Linked DNA regions of Pseudoxanthobacter soli DSM 19599. The protein of the gene in region 2 binds, or shares a complex with, the protein of the main gene of each other region. Links are inferred from orthologs where the notes say so. Each region holds a gene or a part of one and is shown on either strand. Other genes may lie near its edges.

Region 1 (16,502 bases), 180 kb from region 2 along the record:
CGATTATCGACGACGACGAGGCCGTGCGCGTGGCGACCGAAAATCTCGTCCGGTCTCTCGGCTTCGCGACGAGCACGTTCGCATCGGCGGAGGAGTTCCTCCGCTCGCCCCGGGCCGGCAACACGGCCTGCGTCATCACCGATGTGCAGATGCCCGGGATGACGGGCATAGAGCTTCAGAACGTCCTGCGGGCGAAAGGCGACCGGACCCCGCTGATCTTCATCACGGCCTTTCCCGAGGACCGCGTCCGTCAGCAGGCCGTGGCTGCAGGGGCGGTGGGCTTCCTCGCCAAACCCTTCGAAGGCGACGCCATGATCGCCTGCATCGACCGCGCTCTCGTCGCCGGCGCCTGAGCCTCCTCCCTTTTTTCGTCCGGATTCGACGGCCGTTCGGCCTGGCGCGGCACTCCTGGGGTGCCGCCCGGGCCGCACGGCCGTGTCTGGCTTTTTTTCGCCCGTCCACGCCCTGCTGCGAGACCGTTCAAAGCAAATCCTCGTCAGACGTGCAAAGAAGAAAGTACCATTTTAAATAGAAATATGCCGACGAGATGAGGTTATAAACAAGGAACAGTTCTTACCGATGGAGCTGAACATGAAGAACAAAAGCATCTCGCTCGCCTTCGCCGCCGCCCTCGCCCTGACCTCGGCCGTCGTTCCGGCCGCCGCCGCGCCCCTGAAGAACATCGTTCTGGTCCACGGCGCGTGGGTTGACGCCTCCGGCTGGAAGCCGGTCTACGACATTCTCACCAAGGAAGGCTTCAACGTCACCATGGTGCAGGAGCCGGAGACGTCGTTCGGGGCCGACGTGACGGCCGCCAGGCGCGTGATCGATCTCCAGAACGGTCCCGTGCTCCTCGTTGGCCACAGCTACGGCGGCTCGGTGATCACCGAGGCCGGCGTCGATCCGCAGGTGGTCGGGCTCGTCTATGTCGCCGCCCACGCGCCCGATGTCGGGGAAGACGAGGGCGCGCTCGGCAAGAAGATGCCGAGTGTCCTCGCCAGGACGCCCGGTGCCGTCGAGAAGACCGCGGACGGCTTCACCTACCTCAATCCCGCCGACTTCCCCAAGCTGTTCGCACCCGACCTGCCGCGTCCGCAGGCGGAATTCACGGCCCGTTCGCAGGTGCTCGCGGCCGCCGACGTCTTCACGACCCCGCTGACGGCGGCCGCCTGGAAGACCAAGCCGAGCTGGGGCGTCGTCGCCGGCAACGACCAGATCATCAACCCCGATCTGGAGCGCTGGTACTATACCCGCGCCAAGAGCCATACGACCGAGATCCCCGGCGCGAGCCACTCCGTCTATGTGTCGCATCCGAAGCAGGTGGCAGCGGTGATCGCGGACGCGGCGCGCAGTTTCGGCGACGCTGTATCGGCGGCTAAATGACCCCCCAAGACGCAAGCACCAGCCCGTAGCGGGGGCTGGTGCAACGGCCGGAGTTGCAGGCATATTGCTGTCGCGTTCGGACGATGGACATGCGCAGGCGCGCGAAGGGCTGGGGCTGGAAGGCCGAACGCTGTATCGCTGGCCTGGGCTGCCGGGGGAGGCGCCGGAACGCGCGGGGCAGGGAGTGACATGATGAAAACCTGGCGACAAGGCCGCGAGGCGCGCGACGCCCGCTTGGCCGCCGGTGCCAAGCTTGCCGACGGCAAGATCGTTGCCGCAGGCGATGCCACGAGCCTGCTCGAAGCCGTCGTTCGCCCGGGCGACCGGGTGTGCATCGAGGGCGACAACCAGAAGCAGGCCGATCTGCTCGCCGCCGCGCTTCTCGCGGTCGACCTCGCCAAGGTCAACAACCTGCACATGGTGCAGTCAGGCGTCGTGCTGCCGGAACATCTCGACCTGTTCGACCGCGGCGTCGCAAAGCGGCTCGACTATGCCTATTCCGGTCCGCAATCGGCGCGCATCGCGACGATGCTGTTCGGCGGCAAGATCGAGCTCGGCGCGGTCCACACCTATCTGGAGTTGTTCGCGCGCTACTTCATCGACCTGACGCCGAACGTGGCGCTGATCGCCGCCGTGAGCGCGGACAGGGACGGCAACCTCTATACCGGGCCGAACACCGAGGACACGCCGACCGTCGTCGAGGCCACGGCCTTCAAGGACGGCATCGTCATCGCCCAGGTGAACGAGATCGTCGACAGGCTGCCCCGGGTCGACATTCCCGGAGACCGGGTGCAGTTCGTCGTGCCGTCCGGCAAGCCGTTCTTCGTCGAGCCGCTGTTCACGCGCGACCCGGCCGCGATCACCGAGTCGCAGATTCTGACGGCGATGCTGGCGATCAAGGGCATCTACGCGCCCTATGGCGTCCGCCGTCTGAACCACGGCATCGGCTTCAGCACCGCCGCCATCGAGCTGCTGCTGCCGACCTTCGGCGAGAAGCTCGGCCTGAAAGGCAAGGTCGCGAGCCACTTCGCGCTCAATCCCCATCCGGCGCTGATCCCGGCGATCGAATCCGGCTGGGTGCAGCAGATCCACTCGTTTGGATCCGAGGTCGGGATGGACGATTACATCCGCGCCCGCTCGGACATCTACTTCACCGGGCCTGACGGTTCGCTGCGCTCCAATCGCGCCTTCTGTCAGGTCGCCGGCCTCTATGCCTGCGACATGTTCATCGGCTCCACGCTGCAGATCGACCTGCAGGGACATTCGTCCACCGTCACCACATCGCGCATCGCCGGCTTCGGCGGCGCGCCGAACATGGGCTCCGACGCGCGGGGCAGGCGGCATCCGAGCGAGCCGTGGCTTCAGGCCGGGCAGGAGGCGGATCCGGACGGTCCCGCGCCGCTGCGGCGCGGGCGCAAGCTCGTGGTCCAGATCGGCGAGACCTTCGGCGACAAGAACGTCCCCCTGTTCGTGGAGAAGCTCGACGCCATCGCGCTCGCCGACAAGCTGAAGCTCGATCTGGCGCCGGTGATGATCTACGGCGACGACGTCACGCACATCGTCACCGAGGAAGGCATCGCCAACCTGCTGCTCTGCCGCAACGCGGACGAGCGCGAGCACGCGATCCGCGGCGTCGCCGGCTATACCGATGTCGGCCGCGGCCGGGACGCGGCGATGGTTCAGCGCCTGCGTGAGCGCGGCGTCATCCGCCGTCCGGAGGACCTCGGCATCGATCCGCTCGACGCCGACCGGAGCATGCTGGCGGCGCGTTCCATCAAGGATCTCGTGCGGTGGTCGGGCGGGCTCTATGCCCCGCCCTCGCGATTCCGCAACTGGTGAGAGGAAACAGCCCCATGGAAGATCTGGCTTTTCGCCACCAGGCCCGCAAGCCGTCCGGTGGTTCCAGGAAGATGGCCATCATCGGCGTTGTCGCCTCCGGCAACCTCGAGGTGCTCGCGGAACGCGTTCTGCCGGCCGAGGAATGCCGGCTGGAGATCAAGACCGCCGCCGAGGGTTTCGGCGCGGTGTGGGATGCGGTGACCGCCGATTTCGTCGAGCGCTACTCGCCCGGCGGCATCCGATTTTCCGTCAATGACGGCGGCGCACGGCCGGACACCGTCATGCTGCGGCTCGCGCAGGCCGCGCGGCTGATGGAGGACAACGACCAATGAGCGCGATCCAGAAAAGCACGGGACATGCCGTCGACAGGTCGATGAGCTGGTACGAGGCCTCGGCGCGCAATCGCATTCGCCTGCTGCTCGACGACGGCAGCTTCGAGGAGTTCATCGGTCCCGAACTGCGCGAGGTCAGTCCCCATCTCGCCGTGTTCGACCTGCCGGCACAGTTCGACGACGGCATCGTGGTCGGGCGCGGCACGCTCGACGGTGCGCCCGTGTTCGTCGCCGCCCAGGAGGGCCGCTTCATGGGCGGCGCCTTCGGCGAGGTCCACGGTGCGAAGCTGACGGGCCTGCTGCGCGCGGCGCGGGATACCGGCTCGGTGCCGGTTCTCATCCTGTTCGATACCGGCGGCGTTCGGCTGCAGGAAGCCAATGCCGGCGAACTCTCCATCGCCGAGATCATGCGCGCGGTCATCGAGGCACGCTCTGCCGGCGTGAAGGTGATCGGCCTCGTCGGCGGCCGTGCCGGCTGCTATGGCGGCGGCGGCCTGATCGCCGGTTGCTGTTCTGCGCTGGCGGTCTCCGAGCAGGGCCGCATCGCGGTGTCCGGTCCGGAGGTGATCGAAACCAACCGGGGCGTCGAGGAATTCGACGCCCGCGACCGCGCCATGGTGTGGCGCACGATGGGCGGCAAGCACCGGCGTCTGATCGGCGGAGCCGAGATTTTCGTCGACGACACCGGGCAGGATTTCCGCGACGCAGCGCTGACGCTTCTCGGTTCGGTCGGGATCTTCGGTCTCGACACGCTGAAGGCCGAGCAGGCCCGTCTCGAAGACCGCCTGAAACGCTTCGGCACCTGTGCGGACGCGACCGACATCTGGACCGCCGAAGGCGCACCGGATGCCGGGTCGATCCCCGGCATGCCCGCCGAACAGTTCATCGCCCTGGCCGGCAAGATCGGGAGCAGCAGCCGTGACGCTCGATGAAATCCTGACCGGCCTGTTCCCGGACGGCCACGACGTGACGAACGACCGGGGCATCCTGACGGGCTCCGGCGCGCTCAAGGGTGACGGCCGCGCGCTCGTCGTCGGCGTCGCCGGCCGCACCGCGCTCGGCATCGACGATGCCATCCGCCTGTCGCGCCACGTCCTCGCCTCCATCGGCGTCGACAGCGGGCCAATCCTCGTTATCGTCGACAGCGACAGCCAGCGCATGAGCAAGCGCGACGAACTGCTCGGCCTGAACGAGTTCCTGGCGCATCTCGCCAAATGCCTGCTCTTTGCCGACCTGAACGGCCGGCCGACCGTCGGCATCCTCTACGGGCACTCGGCCGCCGGCGCATTCCTTGCGACGGCGCTCGCGACGCGGGTGCTCGTCGGCATTCCCGGCGCCGATCCGGCCGTGATGGACCTGCCGTCGATGTCCAAGGTGACGAAGCTGTCGATCGCGGTTCTGGAGGAGAAGGCGAAGTCGACGCCGGTGTTCGCGCCGGGCCTCGCCAATCTCGCCCAGACCGGGGCGGTCCATCTGATCTGGGACACGTCCGCGCCGCTCGCCGACCAGCTCGGCGCATTGCTGGGGGACATGCCGGACACGCGCGATCGCCGTGGCGCGCTCGGCAAGGAGCGGGCCGGCCGCCTCAAGGCCGAAGACATCGCCGGGCGCGTCCATGATCTCGCCCTCCAGCAGGGGTGACCGGCCGATCCGGCGGCACGATCTCGTGTTCGTCAGCCCAGAGGGCTGGCGGACGCTCACCACCGTTCCGCGCGATCTCGAGGACGAGCGGCTCGTCTCGCTCTGGGCCGATAGCGATTGGCCGCTCGTCACCCGCAGGCCCATGCCCGGCGACGGCGACGGCGACGGCATCGCGCTCGGCCTGCCTTCGCCCCCGTCGACTGGCAAGCGGAGGCTCGCGCTTGTCGTGCCGCCCGCCGAGGTCGTATCGGTGACGCCGCCTCCGGCCCTGCACGACGCTGCGGCAGCCGCACCGGCCGAATGGCAACCCGTTCTCGAACGGATCGAAGGCCTTGCGAAACGCCACGGCGTGACGGCTCGGGTGTTCGGAAGCCTCGCCTGGCAGTCGCTGACGGGCCAGAGCTATCTCACCGGCAACTCCGATATCGATCTTCTGTTCGTGGCGGAGCAGGGCGCGAATCTGCATGGCCTTGCCGCCGATCTCGCCGTTGCGGAGGCAGACGCGCCGATGCGGCTCGACGGCGAGTTCGTCCGCGCGGACGGCGCGGCGGTCAACTGGCGGGAGTTTCACGACGGCGCAGGCGACCTCCTGGTGAAGACGCTCCATGGTGTCTCCCTTCTCCGTGCCGACCTGTTCTGGCCTGGAGCGCCGACGTCATGAACGCGAGCCCGGCTTTGTCCCCTCCGTCGGCACCGGCGGGCGCTCGGGACGATCTCGCCCGCGACCTCGACGCGGTCGCGGCAAGCGCCGTCGAGTGCCTGCTCCTCGAACTGGAAACCTGGCCGAAACCCGGCCTCGTCAGCCATGTCGATGCGGGCAGCCACGACGACATGGACGCCGCCACGTTCCGGGCGAGCGCGGCGGCCATCGCGCCTTATCTGCGCGCTCTCGCCGAAGCCGGCGCCGACGGCAGCGCCATGGCGCGTCTCCGGCTGATTGGCATCGAGGCCGAGGCGGCGATGCTGTCGGCGACGTCCGGGATCAACACCCATCGCGGCGCGATCTTCGGGCTTGGATTGCTGTGTGCCGCGGCGGGCGCGCGACTGGCCGGGCTTGCCCCGCCGCGGGAACCGCTCGGCACGATCGTCTCGCGCCTCTGGGGCCGGGATATTGTCGATGGTCCGATCCTTCTGCACAGCCACGGCGGGGCGGCGAGGCGCCGGTTCGGCGCGGGCGGGGCGCGGCTGGAGGCGGCAAGCGGCTTTCCGACCGTCTACGGCGTCGGCCTTCCGGCGTTGCGCAGAGGGATCGCGGTCGCCCCGGGCGACGCTGAGGCAGCGCGGATCGAGGCCTGCTTCGCCCTTATCGCCGCGCTCGAGGACACCAACCTCCTGCATCGCGGCGGCCTCGACGGCCTGTCGTTTGCGCGCGATGCGGCTCGCGCCTTCCTCGACGAAGGCGGTGTCCGCCGGCCCGGCTGGCGCGATCACGCGCGCTCGGTGCACGAAGGCTTCGTCGCCCGTCGCCTCAGCCCCGGCGGCTCGGCCGATCTTCTCGCCATGACGCTGTTCGTGGCGGCCCAGGATCGTGACCAGCAATCAGGCTCGTAGGCGCGAGGACCATCATGCGGACCCACGCCATCCTGCTCCTCCCCGTGCGCACGTCGCTGTTCGCGGCGTTTCCGTAGCGGTCCCCGAGAGTCCAGAAAGGCGGCGTTGATGACCCTCGCGATCCTGTGCTCCGGGCAGGGGCGGCAGCACCTCGGCATGTTCGCGCTGACGGGCGAGGCGCCGCAGGCCGCGAGCCTGTTCGCGCAGGCGGCGCGCCTTCTCGGCGGCCGTGACCCGCGCGAAATGGTGGCGACCGAGACGCCGGACAACCTCCACCGCAACCGCGTCGGCCAGATCCTCGCCGCCGTGCAGGCCCTCGCCGCCATGACGGTCCTGCGCGACGCGATGCCGGCGCGCCTCATCGTCGCCGGCTACAGTGTCGGCGAGGTCGCCGCCTGGGGCGTCGCCGGCGTCGTGGAGGCCGACGTCATCCTCGATCTCGTCGCGCGCCGTGCCGAGGCGATGGATGCCGCGTCGCCGGCGGGCGACGGCCTTCTGTTCGTGCGCGGCCTCTCCCGTACGCTGATCGACGGCCTCTGCACCCGGTTCGGAACCTCGGTCGCCATCGTCAATCCCGGCGACGCCTTCGTCATCGGCGGCGCCCGCACCGCGCTCGAAGCCCTGGCCGGGGAGGCGAGGGGGCTCAACGCCGCCCGCGTCGTCGACGTGCCGGTGGAGGTCGCCTCCCACACGGCGCGTCTGGCGTCGGCATCCGTGCGGTTCCGTGCCGATCTCGAGGCGGTCCCGGTGCGCCGTCTGCCCGTGGCCGGCATCCGGCTCCTGAGCGGCATCGACGGCGCCGCCGTGGTCGATGCCCGCTCGGGGCTCGACAAGCTCGCAGCCCAGATATCGCAGACTGTACAATGGGATGCCTGCCTTCAGGCCTGCGTCGAGGCCGGAGCGACGGCCTTCCTGGAACTCGGCCCGGGCCCTGCCCTCAAGGAGATGGCGGCGAGCGCCTTTCCCGAGAGTCCGGCGCGATGCCTGGACGATTTCCGCACCATTGAGGGCGCACGGGCCTGGCTCGGCCGGCTGCGTTCGGACGCCGGCGAACCGTAGGGAATCGAACGGCGGTGCGCCTCCGCGGCCGCTCGCCGTGTCGATGGACTCTCCCCGACTCAGGCCCCGGTTGATATTGTCCTGTTGATATCGGGGAGCCGTCCGCGCGGGTGAGCACGGTTGCTTCCCTCGCCACTCCAAAGCGGTTAACCAAGGTGTCCGCCGTCGGCACCGCACCGACCATTCGGGTTCCGGCGAAGATGCCCGGCGACCGGGGAGGGCAGCGGTTCGGACCCGACCGCACAGCGGCGCGCTTTCAGATCGCGCCACCGGAGAGCCGCATGGACGCCACCGCGCGCAAGATCGAAACGGCCGGGCCGCTCGCCCGCATGGCGCCGCACAACGTGGAACTCGAGCGTCAGTTGCTCGGCGCCATCCTCGTCAACAACGAGACCTTCTATCGCGTCTCCGACTTCCTGGAGGCGACGCACTTCTTCGTCGATGCCCATCGCCGGGTCTATGAGAAGATCTCGCAGCTGATCCGGGCGGGCAAGACCGCCTCGCCGATCACGCTGAAGACCTTCTTCGGCGCCGACGAGCAGATCGCCGACATCTCGGTGACGCAGTACCTGCTGCGCCTTGCCGCCGATTCGACCACCGTCATCAATGCCGAAGACCACGGCCGGCTGATCTTCGACCTCGCGCTGCGGCGCTCGCTGATTCACATCGGCGAGGACATGGTGAATGTCGCGTTCGATTCGCCGATCGACACTCCGCCCAAGAGCCAGATCGAGGACGCCGAGCGCCGGCTCTACGAACTCGCCGAAACTGGGCGCTACGAGGGCGGCTTTCAGACCTTCTCCGAGGCGCTGACGACCGCCGTCGACATGGCGGCTGCCGCCTATGAGCGCGCGGGCGGGCTTTCGGGCCTCGCCACCGGCCTGAGCGACCTCGACCGCAGCATGGGCGGCCTGCAGCGCTCGGACCTCATCATCCTTGCCGGCCGTCCGGGCATGGGCAAGACCTCGCTCGCCACCAACATCGCCTACAACGTCGCCCGCAACTACAAGGCCATGGCGTTGCAGGACGGCACGGTGAAGGCCGAGGATGGCGGCATCGTCGGCTTCTTCTCGCTCGAAATGTCGGCCGAGCAGCTGGCGACGCGCCTTCTCGCCGAACAGTCCGGCGTGCCGTCCTCGCTGATCCGCCGCGGCTCCATCGATGCCGAGCAGTTCGAGCGGCTGGCGGCGACGGCCCAGGAAATCCAGACGCTACCGCTCTATATCGACCAGACCGGCGGCCTTTCCATCGGCCAGCTCGCCGCCCGCGCCCGGCGGCTGAAGCGCCAGCGCGGCCTCGACCTGCTGGTGGTCGATTATCTCCAGCTGCTCCAGGGCTCCGCCAAGCGCTCCGAAAGCCGCGTGCAGGAAATCACCGAGATCACCACCGGCCTCAAGGCGCTCGCCAAGGAGCTCGCCGTGCCCGTGCTGGCGCTCTCCCAGCTTTCCCGTCAGGTGGAATCGCGCGACGACAAGCGGCCGCAGCTCTCGGACCTGCGCGAATCCGGCTCCATCGAGCAGGACGCCGACGTCGTCATGTTCGTGTTCCGCGAGGAATATTATCTCAAGAACAAGAAGCCGAAGGAGGGCTCCGAGGAGTTCTTCTCCTGGCAGAACGAGATGGAGACCGTGGCCGGCGTCGCGGAAGTGATCATCGGCAAGCAGCGACATGGCCCCACGGGCACGGTGCTGCTGCAATTCGATGCCGAAGTGACCCGATTCTCGAATCTCGCGCGCGAAGTTTCGCTGCCCGACAGACTGGAATGAGAGCGGATGACCGCGCCCGATAGCCGAGAGGCGACCGACGACGACAGGCAGCGCACGGAGGATTCCGACGCCGCCCGCACCCACGCCGAGAACATGGCCGCGCTGGCGGGCGACATGCGCGCCTTCACCGGGGGACGGCTCGTCATCGACCTCGACGCCCTCGTCGAGAACTGGCGCACCCTCGCCGAGCAGGCCGCTCCGGCGGAATGCTCCGCTGTCGTCAAGGGCGACGCCTACGGTATCGGCCTGGACGCGGCGGTGCGCGCGCTGACGGCGGCAGGCTGCCGCACGTTCTTCGTCGCGCTCGTGTCAGAAGGGCTGGCGGCCCGCTCCGCGTCGCCGGACGCAGACATCTTCGTGCTGAACGGCCTGCCCGCCGGTGCGGCGCCGGTGTTCGCGGCGGCTCGGCTGAGCCCGGTGCTCGGCTCCCAGGCGGAGATCGCCGAGTGGGTCGATTACCGCCGCAGCCGCGGCGGCGACACGCCGCCCGCCGCGCTGCACATCGATACCGGCATGAACCGCCTCGGCATCTCGCTGGGCGAAGTCGCGGCGCTCGCCGCGAACGGGACGCTGCCGGGGCGCGCCGGCATCGATCTCGTCATCAGCCATCTCGCCTGCGCCGACGTGCCCGACCACCCGATGAACCGCAGCCAGTTGAAGAGCTTCCGCGCCGCGCGGGCGCTTCTGCCGGGTGTGCGGGTGTCGCTCGCCAACTCGGCGGCGACCCTGACCGATCGCGGCTATCATTTCGACCTGGTGCGGCCGGGCATCGCGCTCTATGGCGGCGGCGCCGTCTCGGGTTACGAGAACCCGATGCGGCCGGTCGTCACCCTGGAGGCGCGCATCGTCCAGATGCGTTCGGTCAAGGCCGGCGAGACAGTCGGCTACGGCGCCGCCGAGACCACCACCCGCGACACCCGCATTGCCATCGTCTCGGTCGGCTATGCGGACGGCTTTCCCCGGGCAGCGGGCGGTCGCGACGGCGACCCGGGTGCCCTCGGCTCGCTCGGCGGCATCGCCGTGCCGCTGTTCGGCCGCGTTTCGATGGACCTGATGGCCTTCGACGTGACGGACGTGCCGTCCGAATTTACCCGGCGCGGCAATTATATCGAGCTGTTCGGCCACCACGCCTCACTCGATGCCGTGGCGGCGCGCGCCGGCACCATTCCCTACGAGATCCTGACCCATCTCGGCCGCCGCTACGCCCGCCGCTATATCGGCGCCGGGCGTCCCCGCTGACGGCCACAGGCAGAAGGTTCGCCGGTTAGATGGCCAAATCCCGAACACAGTTCGTCTGCCAGTCCTGCGGGGCGGTCACGAATCGATGGTCGGGCAAGTGCGAGGCCTGCGGCGCCTGGAACACCATCGTCGAGGAAGCCGACGACGGGGTGCTCGCCGGGCCGAAGGCCTCGCCGCGCAAGGGCCGCAACATCCCGCTCGCCTCCCTGTCCGGAAGCGAACCGCAGGCGCCGCGCATCGAGAGCGGCATCGCCGAACTCGACCGGGTGACGGGCGGCGGCTTCGTGCGCGGTTCCGCCATCCTGATCGGCGGCGATCCCGGCATCGGCAAGTCGACGCTGTTGCTCCAGACCGCCGCCGCGCTCGCGAGGACCGGCGAGAAGGTGGTCTATGTCTCGGGCGAGGAAGCGACCGCGCAGGTGCGGCTGCGCGCCGAGCGCCTCGGCCTTGCCGGCGCGCCGGTCGCGCTCGCGGCGGAGACGAGCGTCGAGGATATTCTCGCCACGCTGGCGGGCGAGAAGCCGGCGCTGGTGGTGATCGATTCCATCCAGACGCTCTGGACCGCCGCCGCGGAATCCGCGCCCGGCACGGTGACGCAGGTGCGCGCCTGCGCCCACGCGATGATCCGCTACGCCAAGCAGAGCGGCGCGACGGTGGTACTCGTCGGCCATGTCACGAAGGACGGCCAGATCGCCGGACCGCGCGTCGTGGAACACATGGTCGATGCGGTCATGAGCTTCGAGGGCGACGGCTCCGGCCCGTTCCGCGTGCTGCGCACCACCAAGAACCGATTCGGGCCGACCGACGAGATCGGCGTATTCGAGATGACCGGCCTCGGCCTGCGCGAGGTGCCGAACCCGTCGGAGCTGTTCCTCGGCGACCGCGACCAGTCGAGCCCCGGCACGGTGGTGTTCGCCGGAATGGAGGGCACCCGCCCGCTTCTCGTCGAAATCCAGGCGCTCGTCGCGCCGTCTCCGCTTTCCATGCCACGGCGCACCACCGTCGGCTGGGACGGCAACCGCCTCGCGATGATTCTCGCCGTGCTGGAGGCACGCTGTGGCGTGCGGTTCGGCTCGAACGACGTTTACCTCAATGTTGCCGGTGGGTTGCGCATCGTGGAGCCGGGGGCCGACCTCGCCGTGGCGGCGGCTCTGGTGTCGTCCCTGAGCGGGGTTGCCCTTCCTCCGGATTGCGTCTATTTCGGCGAAGTCAGCTTGACGGGCCGCATCCGGCCGGTCGGCCACGCGGCGTCGCGCCTCAAGGAAGCCGAAAAGCTCGGTTTCCAGTCGGCCGTGGTTCCGGAGGCCGTGGCCGGCGAGGAAGCGCGCGGGCGGTCGATCGCGGTGCGGGGAACGGCGGCTCTGGCCGATCTCGTCGCGGACGTCGCCGGCGGACACCGTGCCGAGGGTGCGCGCGCGGTGAGCGGGCCGGACCGCGACCGTTTCCGCTCGGGCGGCAGGCAGATCGCCGGCCCGGCGACGAGAACTGGAACGGGGCGGGCAGGGCTGACCCGGGCAGAGGCGGGCCGTGAAGCAGCGGGCCGCTGGGACGATGGCGATTGGGAGCCCGAGATGTGAGGCGGCGACGATGCCGCGCCGGGGCCGTTTCTGGAAGAAGTTGGATTTGAGTCGCGTTGCGTTTGCCGCCGGTGTCCGGTGTACGGTGCCGTCGGCGTTCCGAACACGGTCGTGGGATTCGGCGGCCCGCTTCGCGCCGCACGAGGGATAACCGACAGATGTCGATCACAGCTCTCGACGGGGTTGTCCTCGTCGTCACTCTCCTGTCCGCGGTGCTGGCCATGGTGCGCGGCTTCGTCCGCGAGGTGCTCTCCATCGCGTCCTGGGTTGCGGCAGCCGTCGCGGCCTACGCGTTCTACGACAAGCTGCTTCCCTTCACCCAGCAATACGTCAAGAATCCCCACCTCGCGCTGGCGCTCACCATCGCGGCGATCTTCCTCGTGGCGCTGATCATCGTCAGCGTGATCACCATGAAGATCTCCGATTTCGTCATCGACAGCCGGGTCGGCTTCGTCGACCGGGCGCTCGGATTCGTGTTCGGCGCGGCCCGCGGCATCCTGCTGCTGGTCGTGGCGATGCTGTTCTTCAACTGGCTGGTTCCGCCGGCGAAGCAGCCGAGCTGGGTCGCGGACGCCCGCTCGCGGCCGATGCTGGACGATCTCGGCCAGCGGCTGATGGCGCTGTTGCCGTCGAACCCCGATGCGATGCTGCGCGAACGCCTCGGCACCCTCGGCGGCGTGCTGCCACCGGCCGAGACGCCGGCACCGGGCGGCGACACCCAGAGCGGCACCGGCGAAGGCGCTGGCGAGACGCGCGGCACGGCGTCGCCCAACGATCCGGCCTACGGCAACAACTCGCGCCAGAGCCTTGATCAGCTGATCCAGTCGACCGACGGCAACCAGCAGTCCCCGCCGGCTGCACCGCCCGCGGCGGCACCCGCAGCCCCGGCGCAGTAGGCGGCGGGCGGCCTACCGGCCATCCTCTCGCCAGGCGGAAGCCGGACGATGCGATGCGCCCGCGTTCCAGCGCGGACGCCCATGCGGAACGAGCGGATCCGCTTTGCCGCCAAAGGGGTTGTTGGCGACCTTGGAGACGGTTAAAGGTGCCGGCGCAGGCAGACTTCGTGTTGGTTTGCCGCGTGGGCTTCCTATATTGGGGTCGTTGCGACTGCCGTCGAACCCGCCATGGCGAGGACCGCCTCGACGGACGCGACAGTGAAGCGGCTACATCGATGATCGGGGCGAAGGCTGGAGCGCTGTCGCCTCATCCGTGATCGGCGATGCGCTCCGACAGTCCGGCTTTCTGCGTGACCTCGGCGCATTCCGTGCTCCGGGGTCTTGTTCTTGGAAGCCGGTTCGAGGAAGCGGTTCCGGCCGGGCGAGGTTTCGCACCGGGCCGGCCACCCGAGCGGTTGAGAGGGATGGCGATGGACGTTCACGACCAGTACGGCGCCGGGTCCGGCGTGGAAGCGGCCGGTCCCTTCGACGGCGATCACCTGCACGAGGAGTGCGGCGTCTTCGGCGTCTTCGGGCACCCGGAGGCGGCGGCGCTGACGGCGCTCGGTCTTCACGCCCTGCAGCACCGCGGGCAGGAAGCCGCCGGCATCGTCTCTCTCGACGGCGAGGCGTTCTGTCTCGAACGCCATATCGGCCTCGTCGGCGACACCTTCACCAAGCCCGCCGTCATGGAACGGCTCAAGGGCAACAAGGCCATCGGCCACACCCGCTATTCCACCACCGGCGCGCCGGTGCTTCAGAACGTCCAGCCGATGTTCGCGGAATTCGCCGGCGGCGGCTTCGCGGTCGCCCACAACGGCAATCTCACCAATGCCCGCGTGCTGAAGCGCACGCTTCAAGGGCGCGGTTCGATCTTCCAGTCGACCTCCGACACCGAAACCATCATCCACCTGATTGCCACGTCGAACCGCGGCCCGCTGATCGACCGTCTCGTCGACGCGCTGCGCCAGATCGAGGGCGCCTATGCCATCGTCGCGCTCTCCGAGGGCGGCATGATCGGCTGCCGCGATCCTCTCGGCGTGCGCCCGCTGGTGCTCGGCGAACTCGACGGCGCCGCGGTGCTCGCCTCGGAGACGTGCGCCCTCGACATCATCGGCGCCCATTTCATCCGCGACATCGAACCGGGCGAACTCGTGGTCATCACCGAGCGCGGCATCGAGAGCCTGCGCCCGTTCCAGCCGGTGCGTCCGCGCTTCTGCATCTTCGAATATGTCTACTTCGCCCGGCCGGATTCGGTCGTCGAAGGCCGCAACATCTACAATGTCCGCAAGAATATCGGCGCCGAACTCGCGCTCGAATCCCCGGCTCCGGCCGATCTCGTGGTGCCGGTGCCGGATTCCGGCACGCCGGCCGCCATCGGTTACGCCCAGGCAGCGAACCTTCCGTTCGAACTCGGCATCATCCGCAACCACTATGTCGGCCGCACCTTCATCCAGCCGACGGATTCGATCCGCCGCATGGGCGTGAAGCTGAAGCACAACGCCAACCGCGCCATGCTTGAGGGCAAGCGCGTGGTGCTGATCGACGATTCCATCGTGCGCGGCACCACCTCCCTGAAAATCGTCGAGATGGTCCGCGACGCCGGCGCCACCGAAGTGCACATGCGCATCGCCAGCCCGCCGACGACCGATTCCTGCTTCTACGGTGTCGACACGCCGGAGAAGTCGAAGCTGATCGCCTCGCGCATGTCGGTCGAGGAGATCGCGGCCTTCATCAAGGTCGACAGCCTCGCCTTCCTCAGCATCAACGGGCTTTATCGCGCCGTCGGCGAGGCGAGGCGCCAGAACGCCGAGCCGCAGTTCTGCGATGCCTGCTTCACCGGCGAATATCCGACCCGGCTGACCGACCACCAGGAAGAGGCGCCGCGCCGTCCCCCGCGTCTCGCCGCCGTCGGCTGATCGCAGCGCGCCGATCGTCGCGGCGCCCCGACGGGCCGGCCGGCGAACGACTGAGCCGGCCTTGTGGAGCCATGCCCCTGCAGGCTGGCCTGCCGCGCGTGGATGCGTCAGACTGCTTTCCGATCAAGACCAAGAAGACGTTCGGGGGAACACCATGAGCGAAGGCGCCGTCGCGGACGACACCGCCGGGAAGACTGACGCCCATAAGCCGTTCGCCGGCAGGATCGCTCTGGTCACGGGTGCTTCGCGCGGCATCGGCCGGGCGCTGGCGCTCGGCCTAGGCGCGGGCGGCGCGCACGTCGTGGCACTTGCCCGGACCGTGGGCGCGCTCGAGGAACTCGACGACGAGATCCGCGCGGCGGGCGGCGAACCGATCACGCTGGTCGCCGCCGACCTGAAGGATCTTCCGGCCCTCGACCGCCTCGGGGCCGCGCTGCATTCCCGCTGGGGACGGCTCGACGTGCTCGTCGGCAATGCCGGCATTCTCGGGCCTTTGACCCCGGTCAGCCATCTCGAGCCGAAGGCGCTGGAAGACGTCCTCACCGTCAATGTCACGGCGAACGCCCGGCTGATCCGCTCGCTCGACCCGCTGCTGCGGCAGTCGGAGCACGGCCGCGCGATCTTCCTGTCGTCGAGCGCGGCGTGGCGCGGCCGGCCGTTCTGGGGCGCCTATGCGGCCTCGAAGGCGGCCCTCGACGCGCTGGTGCGCGCCTACGCGGCCGAGACCGAGAAGACGTCGCTGCGGGTAAACCTCGTCAATCCCGGCGCCACGCGTACGCGGATGCGCAAGCAGGCGATGCCGGGCGAAGATCCCGAGCTGCTGCCGCCGCCGTCCGATCTGGTGCCGCCGCTGCTGGAACTGCTGAAGCCCTCCTTCACCGAAACCGGGCGCGTCTACGACTTCCCCACCCAAACGCTGATGGGCTTCCGCGCCCCGGCTCCGCTTGATCAGGCCTGACGCGATCTTGCGGGCCTGACGCGATCTCGCGCGGGTGCCGAGCGGCGTCTCTCTTCGGCGGCGATTGTCACCGCCGTCGGGCCGGCGCTAATCTCGCGGCATGTTGCGCCGCCCCAGCGCAAATTCCGAAGCGCAAGCCCCGACAGAGAGTGCCGTCCGATGCCGAAGCTTACCCGCCGCGAAACCCTCGGCGTCGGTCTGGGGGCCGGGCTGTCGCTCGGCTTCATGCCGGGTCTCGTGCGCGCCGCCGAAGCCGGGCCAGCCCCGGGCACCACGTTCACTTTGCTCCACGTCAACGACATC
Region 2 (11,846 bases):
AAAGCCGCCGTTTCCTTCAACGATATGATCGGACCAGCGGGTGCGGTCCGCTCAATGTCCACTCAAACTGCTTTTGTGCTGCCGAAAGGGCGCCGCGCACCCTCCCCGGCAAGCGAATCGGCCACGCGGGACCGTGCCGTTGCTATCCCGGAGGGCGGTCGCCCGACCCGCATGTCGCGGGATAGGACAGGAACCGCTGCCGCATCAGCGGCGGCTTGCAAGGAGCGGCCATGGCTCGGCCGCAGGGCGCCAGAACGCCGAATCTCGAACCGCGCAATTCCGAACCGCTCGCTTTTCCAATCACGAGAGCGCCTTGAGACGTGGTGTCACGACCGTCATCGCGGACCTTCTGCAATCATCTCCAGCCGTCGCCGGAGAACGATCAACACGACCCCAAGCAATTTCCGGGCCGGGGAAGACCGGCAACCGGGAAAACGAGACCGCATTCACGTCAAGCGCATATAGTATGCCCCAGTCGCTCTAGATAGCGCGCAATCGCGAATCTGCAAGCGATGATTCGCATGGAAGGATCGAAAATCAGGGGCTGCCGGTGTCTGCGTCGAGACCGGGGCTGCCCGATCCATATGCATTGCGGATCGAGCGGATCTCGTCGGAGAAGTTCCGTTCCTCTGCCGCGATGTCCTCCCGCCGGCGCACCACGGCATGCTGCAGCGCCTGGATACGTTCCCAGTCGTCGGCGGTCAGATCCGATTCGGCGGCGGCGATCGCCGCATCGAGATCGCTCTCGATCGCCTTCAGCTCCAGGCGCCCGAGGAAATGGATGAAGCAGCGCTCGACGAAATCCTCGCTCGGATGGAAGGCCAGGATCGGGAACCGGCCGCGCAGCCGATGCCCGCGCCGGCGGCCGTCCGCCTCCAGCCCGTGCACCTCGCCGAGCAGCGAGAAGAACTGCCCGTCGACCCGCGTCGGCGCATCGGCCGCGGCCGGTGCGCCCTCGCCCGCCATATCGGCCTCTTCGAGGGACATCGCCTGCAGCGCATCCCGGAAGCGGCGGTGCAGCTCGTTCTGAAGCGGGGCGGCGGCCAGCGCCTCGGCATGGCGATCGATCAGGGCGGGATATTCGACGACGAGGCCGAGCACGAGGCGCTCCAGTTCCAGCGGTTCAGCCGGCGGCGCGGACACGAGCGCGATCGAGGGCGCTTCCGGCGGCGCGAAACCGCCGCGCCCGCCGCGCCGGCCGCCACCACCCTGCCGCGTCTCCGGCCGGCGGCCTCCGGCCTCGCCACCGGCGCGGTGCATCGCCTCCTGCAGCTTCACCCGCGCGGCGAAACGGTATCCGCGCGCGACGCGCTCGTCGCGAATCTGGCCGATCAGTTCGTCGAAGCGCTTCTCCAGCGCGGCGCGGCGCTCGGGCGTGTCAACGCGGGCCCCGGCGATCTCGCGCTCGAACAGCACCTCGTTCAGCGGCACGGAGGCGCGCAGTTCCGCGACGAAGCGCTCGGCGCCGCCGCTGCGGATCAGTTCGTCCGGATCCTTGCCGTCCGGCAGAAAGGCGAAGTTGAACGATTTGCCGCTTTCGAGCAGCGGCAGGATGCGGTCGATGGCGCGATGGGCGGCGGCGATGCCGGCCCGGTCGCCGTCGAAGCAGATCACCGGCTCCGGTGCGAGCCGCCACAGCGCCTGGATCTGATCCTCGGTGAAGGCGGTGCCGAGGGTCGCCACAACGCCCTTGATGCCCGCCTGATAGACCGCGACGGCATCGAGATAGCCCTCGACCACCACGATGGAGCCGGCGGCTCGCGCGGCCTCGCGGGCGCGATGGGCGTTGAACAGCAGCATGCGCTTGGAGAAAAGCGCGGTCTCCGGCGAGTTCAGATATTTCGGCTGCTGGTCCTCGGCGAGCGCGCGGCCGCCGAACGCCACCACCCGACCCTTCAGGTCATGGATCGGGATCATCAGGCGGTTGCGGAAGCGGTCGTAGCCCGGGCGGCCGTCGTCCGGCCGGATCACGAGGCCGGCATCGACCATCATCATCTCGTCGATGCCCTCGGCGGCGAGATGGCGCTTCAGGGCATCACGCTCGGCCGGGGCGTAGCCGATGCCGAACGTGCGCACCGTGTCGACGCTGAGGCCGCGCCGCTCGATATAGGCGCGGGCGTCCGCCCCCGCCGGGGTACGCAGCGTCTGCTGGAAGAAGCGGTCGGCGAGCGCGACCACGTCGCCGAGGGTGCGGCGCACTTCCTCACGCCATTCGCTGGCGGCGTCGCGCGCCGGCATCTGCACGCCGGCATCGCCGGCCAGCCGCTCGACGGCTTCCGGGAAGGTGGCGCCCTCTGTCTCCATCACGAAGCGGATGTGGTCGCCGGACGCGCCGCAGCCGAAGCAGTGATAGAAACCCTTACGGTCGTCGACATGGAACGACGGCGACTTCTCCTGATGGAACGGGCAGCAGGCCCAGAAGTCGCCCTTGGTCGGCTGCGACTTGCGCCGGTCCCACGTCACGCGGCGGCCAACCACCTCCGACAGCGGCAGGCGGGCGCGGATTTCATCGAGAAGGGTATCGGGCAGACGCATGGCGCGACGATAGCACGGATGCCCGGGCCGTTTCACGGCCCTTGCAGCCGCCGCGCGCCGCCGGCGGGGGAATCCGGCGGGCGCTCGCCAGGAACCGGCGGAGGCCGCCTGGCTGCGGATGCCGACGGCCGCGCACCCCGGTCATCAGGCGGCAGTTCGTCAGGCCGTCTGTACCCGGCTCAGGAACTGCTGCACGGCGTCTGTCAGCACCTGCGACGAGCGGTGGAGGTTCGCCGTCACCGAGCGCACCTTGCTCGCCTCCATGTTGTTGGCCTCCGTCGCCTGACGGACGTGGCCGATGCTGCTCGACACCGTCTTGGCCTCGGCTGCCGCCTGCGCCATGCCGCTGGCGATGGTCTGGCTCGCCTGGCCCTGCTGGTGGGTTGCGGTGGCGACGTCGGCCGCCACCTCGTGCATCTGCTCGATGCGGCCCTCGATGGCGGCGATCGCCTGCATCACGTCCTCGGTGATGGCCTGGACGTTGGCGATCTGGGCGGCGATCTTCTCGGTGGCGGTCTTGGTCTGGCCGGCCAGCGCCTTCACCTCGTTGGCGACCACTGCAAAGCCCTTGCCGGCCTCGCCGGCCCGCGCCGCCTCGATGGTGGCGTTGAGGGCCAAGAGGTTGGTCTGGCCCGCGATGCCGGCGATCATGTCGGCCACTTCGCCGATTTCCTGCGCGGCGGACGCGAACTGCCGCATGGTCGCGCTGTTCTCGCGGGTTTCCTTCAGCGCGTTGGCGGCGATCTGGTTGGTGTAGTCGATCCGCGACTGGATGTGATTGGCGGTGTAGGACAGTTCCTCGCTCGAAGCGGCAATGGTGTTGACCGCCTCGGCCGCCTGATAGGCCGCGTTGGCGACGACGCCGGCCTGTTCGCGGGCCTGTTCGGAGGCATCCTCCATCGTGGCGGCGGCCGATTCCATCTCCGACGCGGTGGCGAGGAATTCCTCCAGCGCGCTCTGCGCCTCTTCCTCGAAGGCCCGGCTTGCATCGGCGAGCGCCATCATCCGCCGGCGCTCGATCTCCGCCTGCTCGCGGGCGGCCTCGTCCAGCCGGCGCTTTTCGAGGAGCGCGGTCTGCATCACCCGGATCGCGTCCGCCATCTCGCCGATCTCGTCGCGGCGCCCCTCGAACGGCACCTCGGCATCGAGGTCGTTGCCGGCGAGCTGGGTGGTCGCGCCCTTCAGGCGGTGCAGCGGACGCTGGATCAGATTGGCGGAAATCCACCACGCGGCGATCAGCGCGACGACGATGCCGACCGCCGGGATCGCCACCAGTGCCACCACAGCCTGCTGGCGGGCGGTCGCCGCTTCCGCACGGTCGGCGGCGAGCGTCTGAAGCTCCAGTTCGGCAAGCTTGCCGATGCTCGCCACCATGCGCTCGCGGCTCTGGATGGTGGGCTCGTCGGTCGCCTGGATCAGGGCGGCGGCGGGCGAGACGTCCAGTCCGAGCTTGGCGGTATCTTCCTGATAGGCGAGGAATTCGGTCAGCGCGTTTTCGAGCACGCGCCGGTCCTTTTCGTTGAGCTGATCGCCGACAGCGGCGAAGAACGGCTTGCGCAAGGCCTCGACGTGCTTCAGCGCGCCCTGCAGCGCCTCGAACTTCGGCTTGGCGGCGTCCTTGTCCTCGGCGGTGTAGACCGCCGTCGCCTGCACCACCGCGCTCTGGATCGCCTCGGCCAGCGACATCGCCTGATAGGCCGCGCCCCAGCGCGTCTCGATCAGGTCGCCGCGCGCCCGTTCAGCCGAAAGCTGCACCACGGAGAAGGCCGCCAACGCGGCCGCGGCCGCGGCAAGCAGGCCGAGAACCAGACCGATCTTTCGGCCGATGGTGAGATGCATGGTCATGAACTCCGCTTCGCCAGCGTCTGTTGCGCCCGGCCGACCCCGGGGCACCGGCACGAGAGCACGGGGCGAGCCCGCCCGTTCCTCGACCGATCAACAGCGCGATTCGATCGCCGGCACGTTCGCCGGCATGCATCGAACTGATGGGCGCGAAGTCTATGTCGTCACGACTGCACTTTGATGACACGTCTATAGACGATATTTCGTCTTGATAAAATCAATGTCGTTAAACAAAAAGACTTAAATTCAATCCGGTTAATCTGAAATACTTTTACGGCAAAACAATAAACCACCTCTGCGTGCACTCGCGCACTGCATCGGTCCTTCACACAGGCGGGCGGAGCGTCCGGCGCCCCGCCCGTCCCGGCCCGACCTATCGTTTGAGAAGGTCGGCCAGCGTTTCGGCGATGACGAGCGTCGCCGCCTTCAGGTCGGCGAGCTCCAGGTGCTCGTCAGCGCTGTGGGCGTTCGCCTCCAGGATGGAGCGGGGGCCCGCGCCATAGAGCACGGTCGGAATGCCGGCTTCCGAATAATGCCGCGCGTCGGTGTAGAGCGGCACGCCGGTCGGTTCGACGGACGTGCCGAGCACAGCGCTCGCATGGCGGGTCAGCGGCTCCACCAGCCGCTCGACGCCCGGCAGCGGCTTCAGCGGCTCGGCGAGCATGATGCGCCGGCACTCGACCTCGATGCCCGGCGTCGCGGGCGCCGCCGCCTGCACGAGGGCGACGAGGGCGGCTTCCACCGCCTCGCCGTTTTCCTCCGGGATCAGGCGCCGGTCGAGCCGCAGCGCGACGCGGTCCGGGACGACGTTGGTGTTGATGCCGCCGGAGATCAGGCCGACGGTCAGCTTCGCCGACCCGATGCCCTTCTCGGCGCTGACGACGTCGGCAAGACGGTGCCGCTCGGCATAAAGCGCGGCGAGGATCGGCGTCGTGGCCTCCAGCGCGTCCGCGCCGCTCTCCGGCATCGCCGCGTGGGCCTGCCGCCCCCTGACGACGATCTCCAGATGCAGGCATCCGTTGTGGGCAACGGTCACCGCATAGGAGAAGCCGGCGGAGATCGCGAAGTCCGGCTTGGTCAGCCCCTGGGCGATCAGCCATTTCGGGCCGACGAAGCCGCCGGCCTCCTCGTCGTAGGTGAGGTGGATCTCAACGGTGCCATCGAGGCCGCGTTCCTCCGCCTCGGTTTCCAGGGCGCGGAGGGCGAACAGGTAGGTGGCGAAGTCCGACTTCGACACCGCCGCGCCGCGGCCGTAGATCGCCCCGCCGCGCTCCTCGCCACCATAGGGATCGGCCGTCCAGCCCTCGCCCGGCGGCACCACGTCGCCGTGGGCGTTGAGGGCGATCACGGGACCGGCGCCGGTGCCGAAGCGCCGGCGGATGACGAGGTTGGTCACGCTGCGCATGCCGTAGGCGCGCACGAACGCCTCGGGCACGGGATGGCGCTCGACCTCGTAGCCAAGCGCCTCGATCAACCCGGCGGCGACCTCCGCGGCCCCGGCGCAATCGCCGGGCGGGTTGTCGCTCGGCACGCGCACGATGGCCTTGAGGAAATCGACTTCCTCCGCGAACGCGGCCTCGATGGCCTGTCTCATTTTGCCGGCGCCTCCTGATCGGCCGTCTGATCCGCGAGGGCCAGGATCGTCCCGACCAGCGCCTCGACGGCCTCGTTCATGTCTTCGACCGAGCAGAACTCGGCCGGGGTGTGGCTGACGCCGCCGCGGCAGCGCACGAACATCATGCCGATATCCGTCAGCGCCGCCATGGCGTGGCCGTCGTGACCGGCTCCCGACATCAGCGAGCGGACCCGCCCGTCGCCGCGCCCGGCAATGCCCGCCGCCAGCGCCGCCTGAAGCCGGGGCGCGCAGGCAGCCGTCGAACGATCGTGGTCGCGATTCCAGCTGATGGCAACGCCGCGCCGTGCCGCGATCTGTTCGGCCGCCTCGGTGATGGCGGCGAAGGCATCCTCGCGGGGATCGTCGGCGCCCGCGCGCAGGTCGAGACTGAATTCGACCGCCGCCGGGATGACGTTGATCGCGCCGGGCTCCACCTTCATGCGCCCGACCGTCGCGACGAGATCGCCGCCCTGCGCCCTGGCAATCGCCTCGATGGCGACCACCAGCTCGCACGCCGCCGCCAGCGCGTCCTTGCGGCCGGCCATCGGCACCGTGCCGGCGTGGCCGGCCTCGCCCTTCACCCGGAAGGTGGCGCGCGTCGCCCCGGCAATGGAGGTGACGACGCCGAGCGCGAGGCCCTCCTGCTCCAGCACCGGCCCCTGCTCGATATGCACTTCGAGATAGCCGATCACCGAATCGGGGTCGATCGCCGCTTCGGTGATGCGGGACGGATCGCAGCCGAACGCCTTAAGTGCATCGCGCACGCTCACGCCGTCGCTGTCCTTCACGTCGAGCGCGTCGCGTTCGAGGATGCCGGCCACCGCGGAAGACGACGACAGGGTGATCGGAAAGCGCACGCCTTCTTCATCGCCGAACGCGAGAATCTCGATGCCGAACGGCAGGCGAACACCGCGCCGGCGCAGCTCGCGCACGGCGAGGATCGCGACCACCACGCCGAGGGTGCCGTCATAGCGGCCGGCATCGATCACGCTGTCGATATGGGAGCCGATCAGCAGCCGCCGGTTGCCGGACGCGGGATCGCCGGCCGCGAGCACGCCGCGCACGGTGCCCATGGCGTCCTCGGAGACGGCGAGCCCCGCTTCCGCCATCCAGCCGGCGATGCGGCCGGATGCGGCGCGGTGAGAGGGCGTGAGATAGAGGCGGGTGATGCGGCCGGGCTCGGAGGTGAAGCCGGCGAGCGTCTGAAGCATCGATTCGGCCTCACGGCCGAACGAGAGAGAGTCTTCCGTCATGGTTCCCCTATTCTTTCTTCCAGTCTGAATCGGATGATCCTTTCGATCTGCACGAGAGCCGTTGCGAATTCGGTCTCCAGCGAGTTTTCCACTCGTTCTTCGAAGGCAGACAGAATGACATCCTTGGTCGCCCCCTTCACCGCGAGGATGAAGGGAAATCCAAACCGCGTGCGGTAGCGGTCGTTGAGCTCCGTGAAGCGGGCATATTCCTCCGGCGTCAGGCTGCCGAGCCCGGCGGAGGCCTGTTCCTTGCGGGAATCCGGCGCGACGTCTCCGGCGATCGCCGCCTTGCCGGCGAGATCGGGATGCGCCCGGATAAGGGCGAGCTGGTCGTCTTCGTCCGCGTCGGCGACGGCGTTGGCGAACGCCGCGATCATGCCGTTGCGGTCGATATAGGGCCGCGACCGGCAGGCACGCGCGGCCACCCAGGGCGAGTGCTCCGCGATCTCGCCGAACAGCGCGACGAACTCGGCGTCGTCCAGCGCATTGACCTCGCCGATGGTCATCGGGAACGGCGATCCGCCCCGGTAAGCTGCGGTTGAAGATGCCATGGCGCTCGTTCCTCCCGGACCTCAAGGCGGGGCGTTCCCCGCCCGTTTTGTCATAGGGCTAAACCAGGAGCCCCGGAAGGAGATGCGCCCGGGCGTTCGGGCGCGGCTTTCAGTGCGCGTTGAGCCATTCCCCCAGTTCCTGGCGCTCGGCCTCGGTCATTCCGGTCTCGTTGCCGAGCGGCATGGTCTGGGATTGCACGGCCTGGGCCATGATGAGCGGCTTGTAGCGGATGAGGGCGGGCGGGCCGGTAAAGGCGATGTCCTTCGGGGGCGCGTCGATGCCGGCGTGGGTCGGTTTCACCGCGTGGCACATCACGCAGTGTTTATCGACGATCGCCATCACCTGCGCGTCGGAAACGGTTCCCTCGGACGTCGTTCTCGCCGGCGCCGTCAGGTACACCAGGATACCGAGTCCGACAACTGCAACGGGAACCGTCCACGAATATTTATGGAAGGGATCGTGGGCGTCCGTTCGGTTGAGGAAGTGGCGGATGGAGCCGCCGACCACCACCACCAGCGCCACCACGAGCCAGCCCTGCGGATGCCCGGTCAGGAACGGGTAGTGGTTGCTCAGCATCATCAGGAGCACGGGCAGCGTCAGATAGTTGTTGTGCAGCGAGCGCTGCTTGCCCTCGCGCCCGTAGGCCGGATTGGGCTGTTCGCCGGCGATCAGCGACGCCACCACCTTCCGCTGGTTCGGGATGATCACCATGAACACGTTGAACGCCATGATGGTGCCGACGAAGGCACCGACATGCAGGAACGCGCCGCGGGCGGAAAAGATGTGGGTGTAGAGATAGGCCGCCCCGATGATCAGGGCCATCACGCAGAGCGCGAGGGCGGCCGGATAGTTGATCAGCTTCGAACGGCACAGCCGGTTATAGATCAGCCAGCCGCCGATCAGCGTCGCGACCGACATCACCACGGCTTCGCCGGGCGTCATGTCGAGCACGTTCGGATCGATCAGGAACAGCCGGGCATTGGCGTAGTACTGGATGATCAGCAGCGCGAAGCCCGACATCCAGGTGAGGTAGGCCTCCCACTTGTACCAGATCAGGTCCGGCGGCAGTTCGTCCGGCGCGACCAGATATTTCTCGACATGATAGAAGCCGCCGCCGTGAACCTGCCACGCGGTGCCGTAGACGCCGGGCCGCATCTTCTCCCGCTTGCGCAGTTCCAGATCGAGCGCGACGAAATAGAACGATGCGCCGATCCAGCCGATGCCGACGACGAGGTGGAACCAGCGGGCGAGGAGATTGAGCCAATCGAGAAAGAAGGCGCTCATGAAGCGGGGCGCTCCGGTGGAAAGGGCGGGGTCGGCAGGCGGTACGAAAGGCAGCAATTCAGAAGGCAGGCGGTTCAGAAGGCAGGCGGTTCGAAGACCGGGACGGCCGATCGGCAACGTCGTCGGTCTCCGGGATCAGTCACGTACTTCAGGCCTGGGCGGACAGGGGTGCACGCAGGTCCACCGGGCGTCCGCCGGCGACAGGCGACAGCGCGGCGATGCACTGCTCATCCCGGACCAGCAGTTCGCAGGCCGTGGCCGCGGCGATCACCGCGGGCAGTTTGGATTTCAGCGCGGTGCCGCCGATGGGACAGACGAGATCCGCGACACGCGTCGCCGCCCGCCCGGCCTCGGTCAGGCGGCGTTCGAACCGCGCGCGCTTGGTGGCACTCCCGATCACCCCGACATAGGGAAACCGCGCCGCATCGGCGGCGAGCGCCGCGTCGACGATGGCGAGATCGAGCGAATGGCTGTGGGTCATCACCACGACGAAGCTGCCCTCCGGCGCGGCCGCAAGGGTGTCCGCCGGATCGCCCAGCAGCGACACGCCGGCATTCGCCGGCACATGGGCCGGGAAGGCATCCGGGCGCGGGTCGAACCATGCGACCGACACCGGCAGCGGCGCCAGCGCCATCACGAGGGCGCGACCGACGTGGCCGGCGCCGAACAGGAACACGGACCGGCGCCGTTCGCCGAACACCTCGGTCAGCAGACCGTCATCGTCGAGCCGTGCGCCCACGGGCCCCGCGAGCGTGTCGACGGCGTCGCGCTCCAGCGCTTCGGCGCTGCGCCGGAACCGCGCGACGGTCGTGAACGGCCCAGCCTTCGCACGTTCGGCAAGCGCCTTGGCCGCCGGCAGGTCGGATGCGTCCAGCACCTCGGTGATCAGCCCGACCTGGCCGCCGCAGCACTGGCCAAGTTCGGGACCGAGCGCGATGCGCGACAGCCGCACGCTGCGCCTGCCGGATCCGAGGTCGCGGCTTGCCTCGGCGATCGCCCGCCATTCCAGCGCGCCGCCGCCGATGGTGCCGCGGAAGCGGCCGTCCGGCCACACCACCAGCCGCGCCCCGGCCTCGCGTGGCGACGAGCCGCGCACCTCGACGACGGTCACGAGGGCCGCGCGTCCGACGGTCTCCAGGGCCTCGGCGACTGCCTGCCAGACCTCCATCGCGCCCCTCCTACGCCCGGTCCACCAGCGCCTTCACGGCGCGACGCACCGCTTCCGGCGTCGCGGGGGCATCGAGCGGCACCGGCGCGCCGGGCTTCAGGCTGCCGACGGCGCGGCCGATGGCGGAGAAGACCGAGATCGGCAGCATCAGAGGCGGCTCGCCGACCGCCTTGGAGCGGTAGACCGTGTCGACCGCGTTGCCGCCGCTCTCGTAGAGCTCGACCCGGAAATCGGCCGGAACGTCGGTCGCGGTCGGGATCTTGTAGGTCGACGGCGCGTGGGTGCGCAGGCGGCCTTCGGCGTCGTAGACCAGTTCCTCGGTCGTCAGCCAGCCCATGCCCTGCACGAAGCCGCCCTCGATCTGGCCGATATCGATCGCCGGGTTGAGCGACCGGCCGACATCGTGCAGCACGTCCACCCGGTCGACCCGCGTCTCGCCGGTCAGGGTGTCGACCGTCACCTCCGAGCACGAGACGCCCCAGGCGAAGTAGTAGAACGGCCGCCCCTTGGCGACGCTCCGGTCCCACACGAGGTCCGGGGTGGCGTAGTAGCCGGTCGAGGAAAGCCCGACCTTGCCGGCGTGGGACGACTTCGCGGCGGCGGCGAACGTCATCCGCTCGTTGCCCACCACCACGTGGTCGTCGGCGAACACCACGCTTTCCGGCGGCACGCCGCCGTGAACGTTCGCGAGGTGGGACGCCATGCGGTCGCGGATCGCCTGGGCCGCGAGCAGGGCGGCCATGCCGTTGAGATCGGTGCCGGAGGACGCCGCCGTCGGCGAGGTGTTCGGCACCTTCGCCGTCGTCGTGGCGGTGATGTGCACCATGTCGAGGCTGATGCCGAACACCTCGGCCACCACCTGGGCGACCTTGACGTAGAGCCCCTGCCCCATCTCGGTGCCGCCGTGATTGAGGTGGACCGAGCCGTCGGTATAGACGTGCACCAGCGCGCCGGCCTGGTTCAGGTGGGTCAGCGTGAACGAGATGCCGAACTTCACCGGCGTGATGGCGATGCCCTTGCGCAGGAACGGACTGTTCGCGTTGAAGGCGTCGATGGCGGCGGCGCGGGCGCGGTATTCGCTCGTCTCGGCAAGCCGCAGCATCATTTCGCGGCCGAGATTCTGCTGGACCTTCATGCCGTAGGGCGTCTCGTCGCGCTCGCCCTCGCCATAGAGGTTGGCGAGGCGCACGTCGAACGGATCGCGGCCGGTGCGCAGCGCGATCTCGTCCATCAGCCGCTCGGCCGCAAGCACGCCCTGCGGCCCGCCGAAGCCGCGGAAGGCGGTGTTGGACACCGTGTCGGTCTTCAGGCGGCGGCTGTTGATCGCCACTTCCGGGTAATAATAGGCGTTGTCGGCATGGAACATCGCGCGGTCGCAGATGCCGATCGAGAGGTCCACCGAGTGCCCGCAGCGGGCGAACTGGTCGTGGATGACGGCTTCGAGACGGCCTTCCGCGTCGATGCGGGCGCGGTAGTTGACGCGGAAATCGTGGCGCTTGCCGGTCATCGCCATGTCGTCGTCGCGGTCGAGCCGGACTTTCGCCGGCCGGCCCGTGACGTGGGCGGCGAGCGCGGCGAGCGCGGCCCACTGCGAGGC

The links.
Region 1: the proteins of dnaG (region 2) and BUF17_RS02135 are in contact, whole or in part, in a crystal structure (PDB 2R6A), measured with the Geobacillus stearothermophilus proteins. The link is inferred for Pseudoxanthobacter soli DSM 19599 from one-to-one orthologs. Residues at the interface, in WP_049624496.1 of Geobacillus stearothermophilus: Lys456, Leu457, Leu458, Pro459, Ala460, Asn463, Ala464, Leu467, Leu535, Leu536, Ile537, Ala538, Gln544, Glu545, Asp548, Tyr549, His552; in WP_033016901.1 of Geobacillus stearothermophilus: Ser13, Glu15, Ala16, Gln18, Glu91, Leu92, Asp94, Ala95, Val96, Pro97, Thr98, Ala99, Ala100, Asn101, Tyr104, Tyr105, Ile108.

Annotation. Positions count from the first base shown.
Region 1 is NZ_FRXO01000001.1:495,754-512,255, reverse strand. Bases 7,459-10,328 are described here. They hold BUF17_RS02135 (replicative DNA helicase), read left to right. Parts: upstream 7,459-8,086; coding sequence 8,087-9,571; downstream 9,572-10,328. Other genes in these bases: alr (alanine racemase), read left to right, coding at 9,665-10,328; BUF17_RS02140 (acyltransferase domain-containing protein), read left to right, coding at 7,459-7,805. Outside these bases: BUF17_RS02180 (response regulator transcription factor), read left to right, coding at 1-353; BUF17_RS02175 (alpha/beta hydrolase), read left to right, coding at 592-1,383; mdcA (malonate decarboxylase subunit alpha), read left to right, coding at 1,576-3,222; mdcC (malonate decarboxylase acyl carrier protein), read left to right, coding at 3,237-3,554; BUF17_RS02160 (biotin-independent malonate decarboxylase subunit beta), read left to right, coding at 3,551-4,486; BUF17_RS02155 (biotin-independent malonate decarboxylase subunit gamma), read left to right, coding at 4,473-5,195; mdcG (malonate decarboxylase holo-[acyl-carrier-protein] synthase), read left to right, coding at 5,170-5,856; triphosphoribosyl-dephospho-CoA synthase MdcB, read left to right, coding at 5,853-6,746; more of BUF17_RS02140, read left to right, coding at 6,855-7,458; more of alr, read left to right, coding at 10,329-10,810; BUF17_RS02120 (CvpA family protein), read left to right, coding at 12,546-13,283; purF (amidophosphoribosyltransferase), read left to right, coding at 13,754-15,241; BUF17_RS02110 (SDR family NAD(P)-dependent oxidoreductase), read left to right, coding at 15,396-16,199; BUF17_RS02105 (bifunctional metallophosphatase/5'-nucleotidase), read left to right, coding at 16,359-16,502. UniProt on the Escherichia coli protein: The main replicative DNA helicase, it participates in initiation and elongation during chromosome replication. Travels ahead of the DNA replisome, separating dsDNA into templates for DNA synthesis.
Region 2 is NZ_FRXO01000001.1:685,709-697,554, forward strand. What follows is about bases 37-2,950. They hold dnaG (DNA primase), read right to left. Parts: upstream 2,536-2,950; coding sequence 538-2,535; downstream 37-537. Other genes in these bases: BUF17_RS02895 (methyl-accepting chemotaxis protein), read right to left, coding at 2,695-2,950. Also shown: more of BUF17_RS02895, read right to left, coding at 2,951-4,380; BUF17_RS02900 (M20/M25/M40 family metallo-hydrolase), read right to left, coding at 4,751-5,971; BUF17_RS02905 (allantoate amidohydrolase), read right to left, coding at 5,968-7,245; uraD (2-oxo-4-hydroxy-4-carboxy-5-ureidoimidazoline decarboxylase), read right to left, coding at 7,242-7,796; BUF17_RS02915 (urate hydroxylase PuuD), read right to left, coding at 7,906-9,081; xanthine dehydrogenase accessory protein XdhC, read right to left, coding at 9,230-10,249; xdhB (xanthine dehydrogenase molybdopterin binding subunit), read right to left, coding at 10,260-11,846. UniProt on the Escherichia coli protein: RNA polymerase that catalyzes the synthesis of short RNA molecules used as primers for DNA polymerase during DNA replication.